DNA from 4 places in the Bacillus sp. UNC322MFChir4.1 genome. Region 1 is predicted to be linked to each of the others. Evidence: riboswitches for the same ligand, from Rfam matches in the RefSeq annotation. Region 1 holds a riboswitch; each other region holds the start of a gene.

The links. Region 1 has a riboswitch for lysine ahead of lysA (diaminopimelate decarboxylase). Riboswitches for the same ligand answer to the same signal wherever they lie in the genome.
Region 2: linked by a shared signal. The riboswitch ahead of BR72_RS10365 (aspartate kinase) and the one ahead of lysA (diaminopimelate decarboxylase) in region 1 are both predicted to bind lysine.
Region 3: linked by a shared signal. The riboswitch ahead of BR72_RS14470 (amino acid permease) and the one ahead of lysA (diaminopimelate decarboxylase) in region 1 are both predicted to bind lysine.
Region 4: linked by a shared signal. The riboswitch ahead of BR72_RS14315 (amino acid permease) and the one ahead of lysA (diaminopimelate decarboxylase) in region 1 are both predicted to bind lysine.

The regions. Positions count from the first base shown of each region.
Region 1 is NZ_KN050809.1:186,295-189,511, reverse strand. Features, by position in the region: gene BR72_RS18200 (LTA synthase family protein) at 1-204, opposite strand, end outside; gene BR72_RS18195 (DUF3888 domain-containing protein) at 398-793, shown strand; lysine riboswitch at 884-1,066, shown strand; gene lysA (diaminopimelate decarboxylase) at 1,430-2,746, shown strand; SAM riboswitch class I at 2,907-3,015, shown strand; gene BR72_RS25845 (YezD family protein) at 3,084-3,217, shown strand, end outside.
Region 2 is NZ_JQKQ01000023.1:38,808-42,024, reverse strand. Features, by position in the region: gene asnA (aspartate--ammonia ligase) at 1-390, shown strand, start outside; gene BR72_RS10365 (aspartate kinase) at 607-1,836, opposite strand; lysine riboswitch at 2,059-2,246, opposite strand; gene BR72_RS10360 (DoxX-like family protein) at 2,429-3,217, shown strand, end outside.
Region 3 is NZ_JQKQ01000037.1:23,044-26,260, reverse strand. Features, by position in the region: gene BR72_RS14475 (iron-sulfur cluster biosynthesis family protein) at 1-244, opposite strand, end outside; gene BR72_RS14470 (amino acid permease) at 507-1,976, opposite strand; lysine riboswitch at 2,084-2,277, opposite strand; gene BR72_RS14465 (VOC family protein) at 2,721-3,217, shown strand, end outside.
Region 4 is NZ_JQKQ01000036.1:37,498-40,714, reverse strand. Features, by position in the region: gene BR72_RS14315 (amino acid permease) at 467-1,885, opposite strand; lysine riboswitch at 2,018-2,197, opposite strand; gene BR72_RS14305 (hypothetical protein) at 2,477-2,806, shown strand; gene BR72_RS14300 (hypothetical protein) at 2,864-3,046, opposite strand.

The sequences.
Region 1 (3,217 bases):
ACGATTTCGATGTTTTGCTGCTAATAAAGCGAAACCGAAAAATAATAATAATGAAGCTAACGGATTAAAGAACAACATGATTTGTTCGAAAGCGTTATTAATCTTCATATCAAAAGCTAATTTGTATACAATAAATGTTTTGATCCATAATAGAACGACTGCTAAGAGAGCGAATCGTACTTTTGGAAACAAGCGTTGCATCATATTTGGTTCCTCCTACTACCTATAAGTAACCGTCTTTTTTTATGTATATAACCGGTTACATCTCTCTATATTTTTTTACTATGTGTACTATTATATAAAAACATAGTGAATTTGTGGATGCTTTTCTCATAATTGGGTAGAAAAAGGGAAGATGGATAAAATAATGTCATCTTTGGAAATGTGGAGGAGTACTATGAGGAAAATAAGTTGTTTTATATTGAGTTGCTTCATTTTACTTGGAAACCCAGCTCCTTTTTTGGCTGAACATGAACCATTATTATTAGAAGATGCCCTTTATTCGGTGCTGTTTCCGAGAATAAATGAAGCGATTCAAAAGTATTATGGGAAGCAAAAGCCATATGAGTGCCCGAAAATCATTAGTATGAAAAAAATGTACAGCGGTACATATTTGTTCCGTGCTTCTATTGAAATCATTAAATATGAGCCAGGAGTAGGAGGGAAAAAACTTCCGCCATTTGAAAAAGTAACAATCACGTTTGAAAATGATGAGGGGGAATGGTCCGTGAAGAATATAGATGTGAAGCGCTTACCAGATAATACAAAAATAAATTGTCGTAAACCAGTATGAAAAAAGTATTTGACAAATAAATCAGTCATTTGCTATTGTTAATAGCAATAAAAAGATGCTTGAAAATTAAATAGACTTACCTCATCTACACTCAAAGGTAGAGGCCGCGATAATCAAGAGTAAGCTATAGGAAATATAGTGGGATTCATGATTATAGTCTGAAAGGGATTATCGCCGAAATATATGAATAGCCACTTTATTCATATATTGGGACTGCATTGAATAAATGTAGTACTGTCATAAGTTTTTGACTTATGGAGAGCTATTTGGAGATGTTTGATGCGGTTTCTTATTTGAGAAAATAACAACAAGTTTATTTTTTCATCATATATTCTTCCAATAAGAAACGCGTGTGAACATTGTTCCGCGCGTTTTTTGTTTACCTTATTTGGAATAATATGAACAAATAAGGGACGTCATATATACAAGTTAGAAACCTCCTTTCTTTTTAATGGATGTCAAGAGCATCTGGCCGCGTATAGAAACGATCAGAACCTTTTCTTACCACATGCAGTGTTTAAAACAAAAGGAGGAAGCAAGTAGCGATCATGTTGTATGCTGCATAACAGTGACTTATCTGTCAAAAAATTAAAATGGATATATATATGGTTTTGAGAAAAAAAGGGAGGAATTCACATGTATTTACACGGCACAAGCCGCATTAATGAGCAAGGACATTTAGAAATTGGGGGATGCGATGCTACTGAACTTACAGCGACATATGGAACACCTCTTTATGTATATGATGAAGCAGCAATTCGTGAGAAATGTCGTGCATTTCATCGTGCTTTTAGAGAGAGTGGGTTCTCTTATCAAGTAGCATATGCAAGCAAAGCGTTCTTGTGCATGGAAATGTGCCGACTAGCTGCAGAAGAAAATATGTCGCTTGATGTTGTGTCTAGCGGAGAGTTATATACGGCGCTGCAAGCAGGATTTCCGGCTGAACGTATCCATTTCCATGGCAATAATAAAACAGAAGAAGAGATAAGAATGGCGCTAGAAGCTAACATTGGGTGTTTCGTTGTAGATAATTTTTTGGAACTAGAAATATTGCATGATTTGGCAAAAGAATACGGAAAAGTTGTCAGTGTTCTACTTCGTGTGACTCCAGGAGTAGAAGCGCATACACATGAATATATTACAACAGGTCAAGATGATTCCAAGTTTGGTTTTGGTATTTCAACGGGGCATGCATTACAAGCAATGAAAAGTGCATTAGAAAAATCAAATTACCATGTGTTAGGAATTCATTCTCATATTGGATCGCAAATTTTTGAAACAGCAGGATTTGTTCGTGCAATTGAAGTGCTTCACAAATTTTTAGAATTAGTGAGAAAAGAAACGGATTACGTAGCTCCCGTATTAAATGTAGGCGGTGGCTTTGGAATTCGTTATACGGAAGGAGATACCCCGCTTGCTCTTGGTGATTATGTGCAAGCTGTAACAGATGCAGTACGCGAGCAGTTTACAGCTTATGGATACCCACTGCCAGAAATTTGGGTAGAACCAGGTCGTAGTATTGTTGGTGATGCAGGAACAACTTTGTACACAGTGGGTGCAACTAAAGATATTCCAGGCATTCGCAAGTACGTATCGGTTGATGGGGGTATGACAGATAACCTTCGACCAGCACTTTACGGAGCTCGTTATGAAGCATTGCTAGCAAACCGAGCAAATGAATCTGCCGAAGAAGTGGTTTCCATTGCAGGGAAGTGTTGTGAAAGCGGCGATATGCTCATTTGGGATGTCGCGCTCCCAAAAGTTGTTTCTTGTGATCTCTTGGCTATTTCTTGTACAGGGGCATATGGTTATTCCATGGCGAATAATTATAATCGTATTCGTCGACCAGCAGTTGTGTTTGTGAAAAGTGGAAAATCTCATGTTGTTGTTGAGAGAGAATCGTATGAGAATATTATCGGGAACGATCGCATACGTATAAAGGAATTTGTATAAAATGAAACTTCTATCAATGACGACTTCATCCCGCTACTGATGGTTAGCCCAAGAAGGAGTTTTTTAGGTGAATAACTCCTTCTTCTTAAAAAAATAAATTTTATCGGAAAACTAGGATTGAAAAAATTCAGAATTGTGTTAAAGTGAAGATATAATTAAATTCTTATCAAGAGCGGCGGAGGGAACTGGCCCGAAGAAGCCCGGCAACCTACTTTATAAAAGTAAGGTGCTACTTCCAGCAAAATGGAATCCATTTTGGAAGATAAGGTAGATACGTTACCGGAACAGTCTTTTCGAAATGGGAAAGATTTTTTTTATGAAAAAAGGGGGGCTGTTCATGGGGAGACGCGAACAATTTGAGGAAGTAGCAAGTAAGATTCAAGCGATGCTTGCTGATATGAAATATGGTTCAATTACAATTGTTGTGCAAGATGGTAAAGTGATTCAACTTGAAAAAAGTGAAAAAGTACG
Region 2 (3,217 bases), on a different contig from region 1:
TTTATTAGTGGGATTGGCGGGGCGCTAAGCTCTGGTGAAAAACATGATGGACGCGCATCGGACTATGATGATTGGAAGTTGAACGGAGATATTTTATTCTGGCATCCAGTACTGCAATCTTCATTTGAGTTATCTTCTATGGGGATTCGCGTTGACAGGAAATCTCTTGATGAACAATTAACAATAGCAGGAGAAGATTTCAAACGTGAGTACGATTTCCATAAAGGGATTTTAGAAGATGTACTGCCGCTAACAATTGGTGGTGGAATCGGACAATCGAGAATGTGCATGTACTTTTTACGTAAAGCACATATCGGTGAAGTGCAGTCTTCTGTATGGCCAGATGAAATGCGTGAAGCGTGCAAAAAACAAAACATTCACTTGTTTTAAAAAGATTCAACTTCAAGGGCTAGACAGTTCTTGTGTTAAATGTTGCCGAAGGAACTTTATACCGTGTCGAATCGTCGATATATTTTAAGAAACGATCGATATATTGTGAAAAGCGCCGATAAATGTACCATTTCTGCCGATATATCGGTGGATATGTAAGAAGGAGCCGATTTCCAAAAGTCACATAGATGCTTTGGGAAATCAGCTCTTTGTTTTTTAATTAATTGATACAAACGGTTCAACTTTTGCCATAAATGATTCATGAAGCGCTTCGACACCTTTTACTAAATGAAGGCGGTCGATTACGACAGATACTTTAATTTCTGATGTACTGACCATTTTAATGTGAATATCTTCTTCTTGTAATGTGGAGAACATTTTCGCGGCGACACCTGGATTAGATACCATACCCGATCCAACGATTGATACTTTTGCTAGGTGGTTTTCATACTCTACAGATTCATATTGCATTGATTCACGATTTTCTTCTAAAACTACTAATGTTTCCTTTAAGTCATTTGAATGTATAGAGAAGGACAAATGTACAGTTCCTTCATTTGTAATACTTTGAATAATAATATCTACATTAATATGCGCATTTGCCAATGTAGAGAAGACTGCGGAAAGTTTTCCTGGTTGTAAGCCTTTCGTTGTTATACGTGTAATATTATCTTCAAATGCAATGCCTTTTACGATTGATTGTTGTTCCATGTTACATTCTCCCCTTACGATTGTTCCATTTTCTTGTGCCATGCTTGAACGAACTTCTAATATAACGTTATGGTTTTTGGCGAATTCGACGGCTCTTGGGTGAAGTACGCCAGCACCTAAATTTGCAAGTTCTAACATTTCATCATAGGAAATTTCATCTAATTTATAAGCATTTTTTACAACGCGAGGATCAGTTGTGTAAACACCTGTTACATCAGTATAAATATCACATTTTTTTGCTTGTAATGCTGCCGCTAACGCAACAGCAGTTGTATCAGAACCACCGCGGCCAAGTGTTGTGATTTCTTGTTCTGCGCTTAAGCCTTGAAAACCGGCTACAACGACAATCGTTCCTTTTTGTACATAAGATTGAATCCGCTCTGTATTTATATCGGTAATTCTAGCACTGCCATGTACGGATTCTGTTGTAATACCAGCTTGCCAACCTATGAGTGAAATTGCCTCGTACCCTTTCGTTTGCAAAGCCATTGTTAATAAGGAAATTGAAATTTGCTCACCTGTTGTAAGTAACATGTCCATTTCACGTTTGCTCGGTTGATCTGTAATACTAGCAGCTAAAGAGACGAGTTCATCTGTACTATGTCCCATTGCTGAAACAACCGCTACAATCCCATGTCCTTTTTCATATTCTTCAATGATTAAATCGGCAACATGTTGAATCCGTTCGATGTTTCCGACAGATGTACCGCCAAATTTTTGAACAATAATTTCCATGATAAGTGCCCTCTTTCAAGTTAATATAGGTAAATTAGGAAAAAATGTTGTCAAACATAAGATGGGAAATATAGATCCCTTTTACTCCTGTAAAAAAGTAAATAAAAAACACCATCTCAAATAGGTGAGGATGGTGCTGTTACAGGAAAAGGGAAACAGAATACGGAGCTAATAAAAAAACCGCCAAAAAAGAAGATAATCATAAAAACATGATTTCTCTTTTTTGTAGATAGCTCTTCATATATACACCGCTGTATATATGACAGTTCTGTTTCTATTTGAAAACAGCCCCAATGTATATGCTCAGAGGCACATATACATTTCGGCAACTTTTCCTTTCATCTACATTCACTGACAATCTCTGTGTCTCCTATAGAATACTCATAAAAGTTGCGACCTCTATCTCACGTCATTAGGCGAGAGTAATTGGTTGTATGAAGTTATTGGTAACATTTGTTCCATAGTAATTAAAATGTTGAGAGAAATCAAGTAGGTTATAAATATTTTTAATTTTTAAAATATTATAAAGGGAATAAAAATGATATAAAATGTTAGATGTTACAATATTTAACATAGGAATGGAGGGGTGTGAATGAAAGAACAAAATCCTATTTATGTACAAACAGAAATAGAAACTACAATGGGTGACCTTTGGGAATATACACAAGATCCAAAGATACATACTGAATGGGATGTACGGTTTACAGAAATATCGTATTTAGAGAAAAACGAAGGTGAACCACAGCGTTTTTTGTATAAAACAAAAATTGGTTTCGGATTAGAAATTGCGGGAGAAGGAGAATCAGTAGGAGAATTACGAAAAGAAGGCGGAGAACGCATTTCGTCATTGAAATTTTGGACGGATAGTAAACTTTCGCTAATTTCCATAGGGAGAGGCTACTGGAAGTATACACCGAATGAACAAAAAGTTCGTTTTGAAACGCAGTATGATTATGAAACGAGGTTTGGAGGTATAGGAAGAGTTATAGATTTATACATGTTTCGTCCATTGTTAGGGTGGGCAACTGCTTGGAGTTTTGATGCCTTGAAATTGTGGTTAGAAAAAGGGTTTCATCCACGATTATTATTAAAAAGAGCTGTTACATATTATTTGATTTGTATTTTTCTATCTTTTGTATGGATTTATCAAGGGCTAGTTCCGAAAATTTTATTTACTCATCCAGAAGAGGTGCAGATGCTTTCTAATGCTATTGGTTCGGAAAGTTATAATCATTTGATAATTAAAATAATTGGATTTTTGGAGATTGTGTTTGGAGTGACCTGGTTGTTACCGTTCCAAAAACAGAAATTATTTTTTCTTCATATTTTTATATTATTAATATTGACAGCTACGGCGGCACTTGCGAATATCACTAGTTTT
Region 3 (3,217 bases), on a different contig from region 1:
TAAATCCTGTATTGTAGTCTAGCGTCATTGTATTTCCGATATAATCTTTTGTAAAATCGTCCATTTGAATAACGAGCTGATCATCTTCAAATACAACATCATTTGCATTGTATTTATCAACTATTAAATCTATGTTTACATAGACAGTACAAGTGTTTCCGATACTTCCTTTTATTCTAACAATGATTTTATTTTTGTTTTGTAGCAATTGTTCTTTTGTTGTATTTGTAACACGAATATTCATATGATCACGTTCCTTTCCTAAACACCTATTTTAACAAAGAAACAATAATATATAAATCTAATTTTGATTTTTCAATATATTAGTTAATGGCATGTAAAACAAGAAGTGACCGCTACTTACTTTTTCCCTTTGTTGTAGACATTGCATGTGGAAGGAGAAGTCCTTGAGCGTTTCTATACACGCTAGATGCCATCGTTTGCCTAAAAACATATATACAGTAACACGAGAAAACCTACCAACAGAAGTTGATAGGTTTTGGTTGTTAAAGCTCACATTTATCTAATGGGATAACCTTTGTTTTCTTTGTAAATTTATAGCCTAACCAAAGTATTAAGAAAAGAGGTAAGCCAATATATGAAACGAGTACACCGTTCCAATCGATAGACTCGCCCATAAATGCACCGTAGTTTTGACCAAGAATAACGATTAAGCATAATGCAAATGCAAAGATAGGGCCGAATGGGAACCATTTTGCTTTATATGGTAAGTCATTTAAGTCTTTTCCTTGTGCAATATATGCTTTTCGGAAACGATAGTGACTAATTGCAATTCCGATCCAAGCGATGAAACCTGACATACCAGAGGCATTTAATAGCCATACATATACAACACCATCACCGAATAAAGAAGCTAAGAAAGCAGCACATCCAACTAATGATGTTGCAATCAATGCATTTACTGGTACGCCGCGACTATTTAATTTCCCTAAAAATTTAGGTGCTTTACCTTGGTTTGCTAAATCCCAGAGCATACGTGCTGATGCATACATACCAGAGTTACCTGCAGATAAAACAGCTGTTAAAATAACCGCGTTCATTACTGATGCTGCAAAAGCAATCCCCGCTTTTTCAAATACAAGTGTAAATGGACTTACTGTTATATCACTTGCTGCAAGGTTTTCGTTTGTATAAGGGATTAATAAACCGATTACGAGAATTGCAAAAATATAGAATAATAGAATTCGCCAAAAGATGCTGCGAATTGCTTTTGGGATGTTACGCTGTGGATCTTCAGTTTCGCCAGCTGCAACTCCTAATAATTCTGTTCCTTGGAATGAGAATCCAGCTGCCATAAATACACCGATAATTGCCATGAAGCCGCCGTTAAACGGTGCATCTGCAACTGTGAAGTTTTTAAAACCAACAGGTTCTCCGCCCATAATACCGAAAATCATAAGAAATCCGACAATTAAAAAGGCGATAACAGTTACAACTTTTATAAGTGCAAACCAATATTCCGCTTCGCCAAATCCTTTAACTGATAAATAATTTAAAAGAAACATAATAGCTAAACAAATTGCACTCCAAAGTAAGGAAGGCGTATTAGGAAACCAAAATTTCATAATTAATGTAACTGCAGAGAGTTCAGCAGCAATTGTGATAGCCCAGTTATACCAGTAGTTCCAACCTAATGCGAATCCAAGTGATGGATCAACAAACCTTGTTGCATAGGTGCTAAATGATCCTGCTACAGGCATGTAGGATGCTAATTCTGCTAAGCTTGTCATTAAAAAATATACCATAATACCAATTGCAGCATAGGCGACGAGAGCACCACCAGGACCAGCTGTATGGACAACACCACCGCTTGCTAGGAATAAACCTGTTCCAATTGTACCACCAAGTGAAATCATTGTAAGATGGCGAGATTTCAATCCGCGTCGTAGTTCATTAGATGTTTGTGCAGATTGTTTTGAAGTTGTAGAGGTAACGTTAGTAGTTGCGCCGTTCATGTTCAACACTCCTTTTCTTGTAAGATAGGAAGGAGCGGGGGGAATAAAAAAAACCGCCAAAGGACTTTAGCGGAGCATTTCAAAAATAGCCACCCCATCATACCTTCCGTTAAGATAGCGCCCCACGTTTACACGGTAATTTTGTAAACGTGACAGTTCTGTTCCTATTCGAAAACAGCCCCAGCATATACTTCCAGAGAAGAAGTATAAACTTCGGCAGCTTTTCCTTTTATCTAGAGTTATTGACGTTCTCTGTGTCTCGTCTAGATTACTAATAAAAGCCGCAACCTCTACCTCATCGGATTGATGAGGATTTTTCTATTACTATGATTTTTAATATATGGCAATTGTAATGATTTTCTGAAAATAGTGCAAGGACTTTTTTATAGAAATAAATGGCTATTTTAGAAAAGCGCTTTCAAAATTCATCCCGTCCTAAAAAAAGTATGTATGAAATAACCTCCTAATAAAAAAGGTTATACAATGGTTTCGTAAAATGTTTCGAAAAATCCTTCAAAATTAATAGAAAATTCAGACAAATATTTTTCGACAAATCTATTGAGATGAAATTTTTATTACTAAGAAGAATATAGAATGCTCTTTCTAGAAAAAATCCTTTATTCTTCCAATTAGCATAATTTTTTCATTATAATAAACATAAGTTGACAGAGTCTTTGTAATTTTAAGTCACAAGAAAGAATTGAAGTGTAATGTACAAAAAGGACAAAAGTATGGGGTGAGGAGATGTTACAGTTTGATCATCTTGTTCATGTAGTTAGATGCTCTCCAGCTGAGGCGATAGACCAAATGAAACTACATGGATTTCATGTAGTTCTAGGAGGGGAGCATACGAATTGGGGAACCCACAATAGTTTATGTTATTTTGATTTAGCATATATTGAGTTTTTAGCAGTGCAAAATCAAAAGGTTGCAAACCGAGCGGAGAATCCTCTTATTCAACAAGTTGTTCATAAGTTGCAAACAGGAGAAGGAATGCTTCAAATTGCGCTGCGCACAGAACATATGGAAGAGCTTGCTAAAAGGCTGGTGGAAAAGGGTTTTCGAATAAACGGTCCATTGGAAGGTAAACGTATGAGGGATGGCGGAACTCTCTTAAGGTGGAAGATGTTATTTATTGAACAAGAAGAAGGCGGTCCTAGATTTCCGTTTTTTATTGAGTGGAGTGAATCGGATGAAAAAAGAAGGGATGATTTACAGAGAAAAGGAGTAATTTCACCTCA
Region 4 (3,217 bases), on a different contig from region 1:
TACATGCAATTAGATATTGCTATTGCTAGTACGGTTAAAGAAAAAGGCATAATAGGTAAGACAGGGAAAACGGCTAAACACATAAGAAGTGAGCGGTTTAGAATAATTGCGAATATGACTAACGTGAGGGACATGAGTAGAAAGGGAAGAAATACTATCATTTCTATATCTAAGTAAAGGTTGCGAATAAACACAATTAAATTGAAAGCGCATCCTAAAATCCCAAATAAATACCCTACAATATGTACAACACTTCTCTTTTTAAAAATTTGTAACATGTTGCCAATACTCCTTATTCCTTTTTCTGTTATTTTATCATATACACATCACGATATTGTGGGTAAATTTGGAAAAGTTTTTTGATTTAACACTGCGTGTGGCAGAAAAAGAACATAGCCAGATCCTCTTGTCTACCCTAAAAAAGTGGGTTTATGTCTTTGTATGCATACAAAAAAGCAAGCCACCCTTAGGCAACTTGCTCGCTTTGTTTCTCTTTTTTCTCATCGCGTTTCATTAATGGATAAAATGCAAATCCGACAACAAATAATCCAATCCCAAGCAGGAATGTTTTCATATCAGCGGATCCTGTTTTAATAACCCATAATGCATAAATAAGTGCAATCGCCGCAATGATTCCATCTATGATGCGAGAGCCTTTTTGATTTTCGTATGTTTCACCTGTCATTACGAGTTTCAGCTGGAAGATTGGTGAAACGAGATATGGAATTAAGTATGCTAGCGTTGAAACGGTAATTACAAATGTATACGCTTCGGCAATTGTGCCTGATAGTGTTGAGAATAGGAACACTTGCGACATAATATTTGTGATACGAAGCGAATAAATTGGGCTTCCTTTTTTATTTGTTTTTGTAAAGAAAGAGGGGAAGAACCCTTCTTTTGCAGCTTGATATGGTACTTCTGAGCTTAATAAGACCCAACCAAGAATAGATCCAAATAAAGAAGTAAGTGCAAGCAATGCCATTAGTTTTCCACCGCCATGACCCATAGCTGCGGCTAAGGCATCTGCTAATGGTCGTTCAGATGCTTGCAGTTTATCGATATGAAGAACGCCCATTGTTAAGATTGTAATTCCTAAGTAAATACCAACTGTTAATAATAAACCAGCAACAGTTGCGTGTTTTACTGTTTTTGGTGAAACAGCACGGTTTGATAATAAGACAGCTGACTCGATGCCGATAAAGGCCCAAAGTGTTGTTAAGGCAGCTAAGTTTACTTGTGATAATAGTCCGTGTGAAATGCCTTCTTTATCAATAATCGGTGTATACCATTGTCCAAATTTAGATGCTTGGAAGGCAAATAACGTGACAACGATGAAGAGAAGGAATCCTGTTACTTTCGTTGTTGTTGCGAGGAAGTTTAGTTTCCCAGCGCCGTTTATGCCGTTCGTTAAAATCATATGCGTCCCCCATAGTAAAAGGGTACAAATAGAGAACGTAATTAGTTTTCCGACTTCAATGTCAAACGCTCCGATTGTAAATAATACACGTGTATCTTTCATAATTGGGAAAAAGAGCGATAAATAACCAGCAAATGATGTAATGATTGCTACGTTACTTGCCCAGTTTGCAACCCAGTAGCCCCATACGATGCTAAAACCCGCCATTTTTTTCGTTTTTTGTGAAGAAAAGAGCGCATAAGCATGACTTTGCGGACCTGTCGTTAAATCAGGGCGACGAATTGCTAAATTACCGAAAACAAGTGCTAGCATTAACACGCCAAACCCTGTTGTTAACCAAGCTAATGTAACCCCAAGAGGGCTAGCCGTTTGTGCTAATGTACTCGGAACCATGAAAATACCTGCTCCGACCATATTTCCAACTACAAATGCAGTGAGTACCCAAAAGCCCCATTTTTTTTGTTGCATAGAAACTACCTCCAAAATTAGTATAACCAAGTCAAGCGAGGAGATATGTATGTGTTTGAAGTTCCAAACAAAACAAAAAAGCGCGTATATGCTCACGCGCTCCTTAATCTTATTAAGAAACCCACGGACATATCTCTCGATAGCTCTCCACAAGCAAAAAGCTTGTGACAGTCCTGCACTTATTCAATGCAGACCCAGCAAGAAAGCGTTGTGGATACTTCTTACTTCGGCAATGATTCCTTTTTGATTTGTTCAGCGATGCCACACATCTCCCAAATCGTACTATTAATCATTGCAACCTCTACCTCACCGAGATACGAATGAGGATTTATATATATAGTTAACATAACCAAGGGTAACAAATGGATTTTTATTCGTCAATGCAAATGATTATAATCGGATGATTGTGAGAATAGAGTATGTTTTAAATAATGAAACAACTTCTGGATTTGCATCATACAATATGTATATAAAAGAAGGGAAAAGTGCAACATCTATCATGTGGAGCACTTTATTTCCTCAAAACTTTGAGGTAGGGATAAGCGGATGGAGAGCTGGTTTAAGAGAAACTGCTTTATATGTGGAAAGGGAATGGATACGTGTGAAAAACCGAATCCAATAGAGGAGTTAAAAAAACAAAATGAAGAACTCGCAGCTTCTTTAGAACAGTGTATGAGGTTACTCTATAATATACAAAAGAATGTAAGTAAAAAAGCAGAAAAGAGTGCATTGCCTCCTCTTTTTTCATTAGGAGATAAGATAGAAATATTTGACGGAGAAAATAGTATAGAAGGTATCTTTATTGAGTGTACAAATGAATGGTTATATTGGATTAACGTAGATTATGACTTAACCATTAGTCATATAAAAAGTGTAAAGCGTATTATAAAAAAAGAGTCTATTCAAAAAGGGTATGTATAACACTTTCTGAATAGGCTTAGTATCTTTTTGTGAGAGGGTTAAATCATTTTATAGGAATTAGGAAACTTTACGAATGCTAATTGTATCTAAACTTGTAACGTTGATATTTGCATTGTTATCAACCCAAACTAAGAAGTTGTTATCTACGCGAATGAAAACACCTCGGCCGTCAATTTCACGTCCTGCTGAGAACACGCGAATTTTGTCGCCTTCTACTAAACCATTTAATGTGATTGCCATAAGGCCGCCTCCCCTCTATTAGAAGTTAATATAATATATGAAAATGATAGAGAGTGTGTGCGATAGGAATGTAGTACAAGCAACCATTTTTATAGAATTACATTCAATACTAGTAACTACTCAGTCATATGAAAAGTGTAAAGTGTATTATAAAAAAAGAGTCTACTCAAA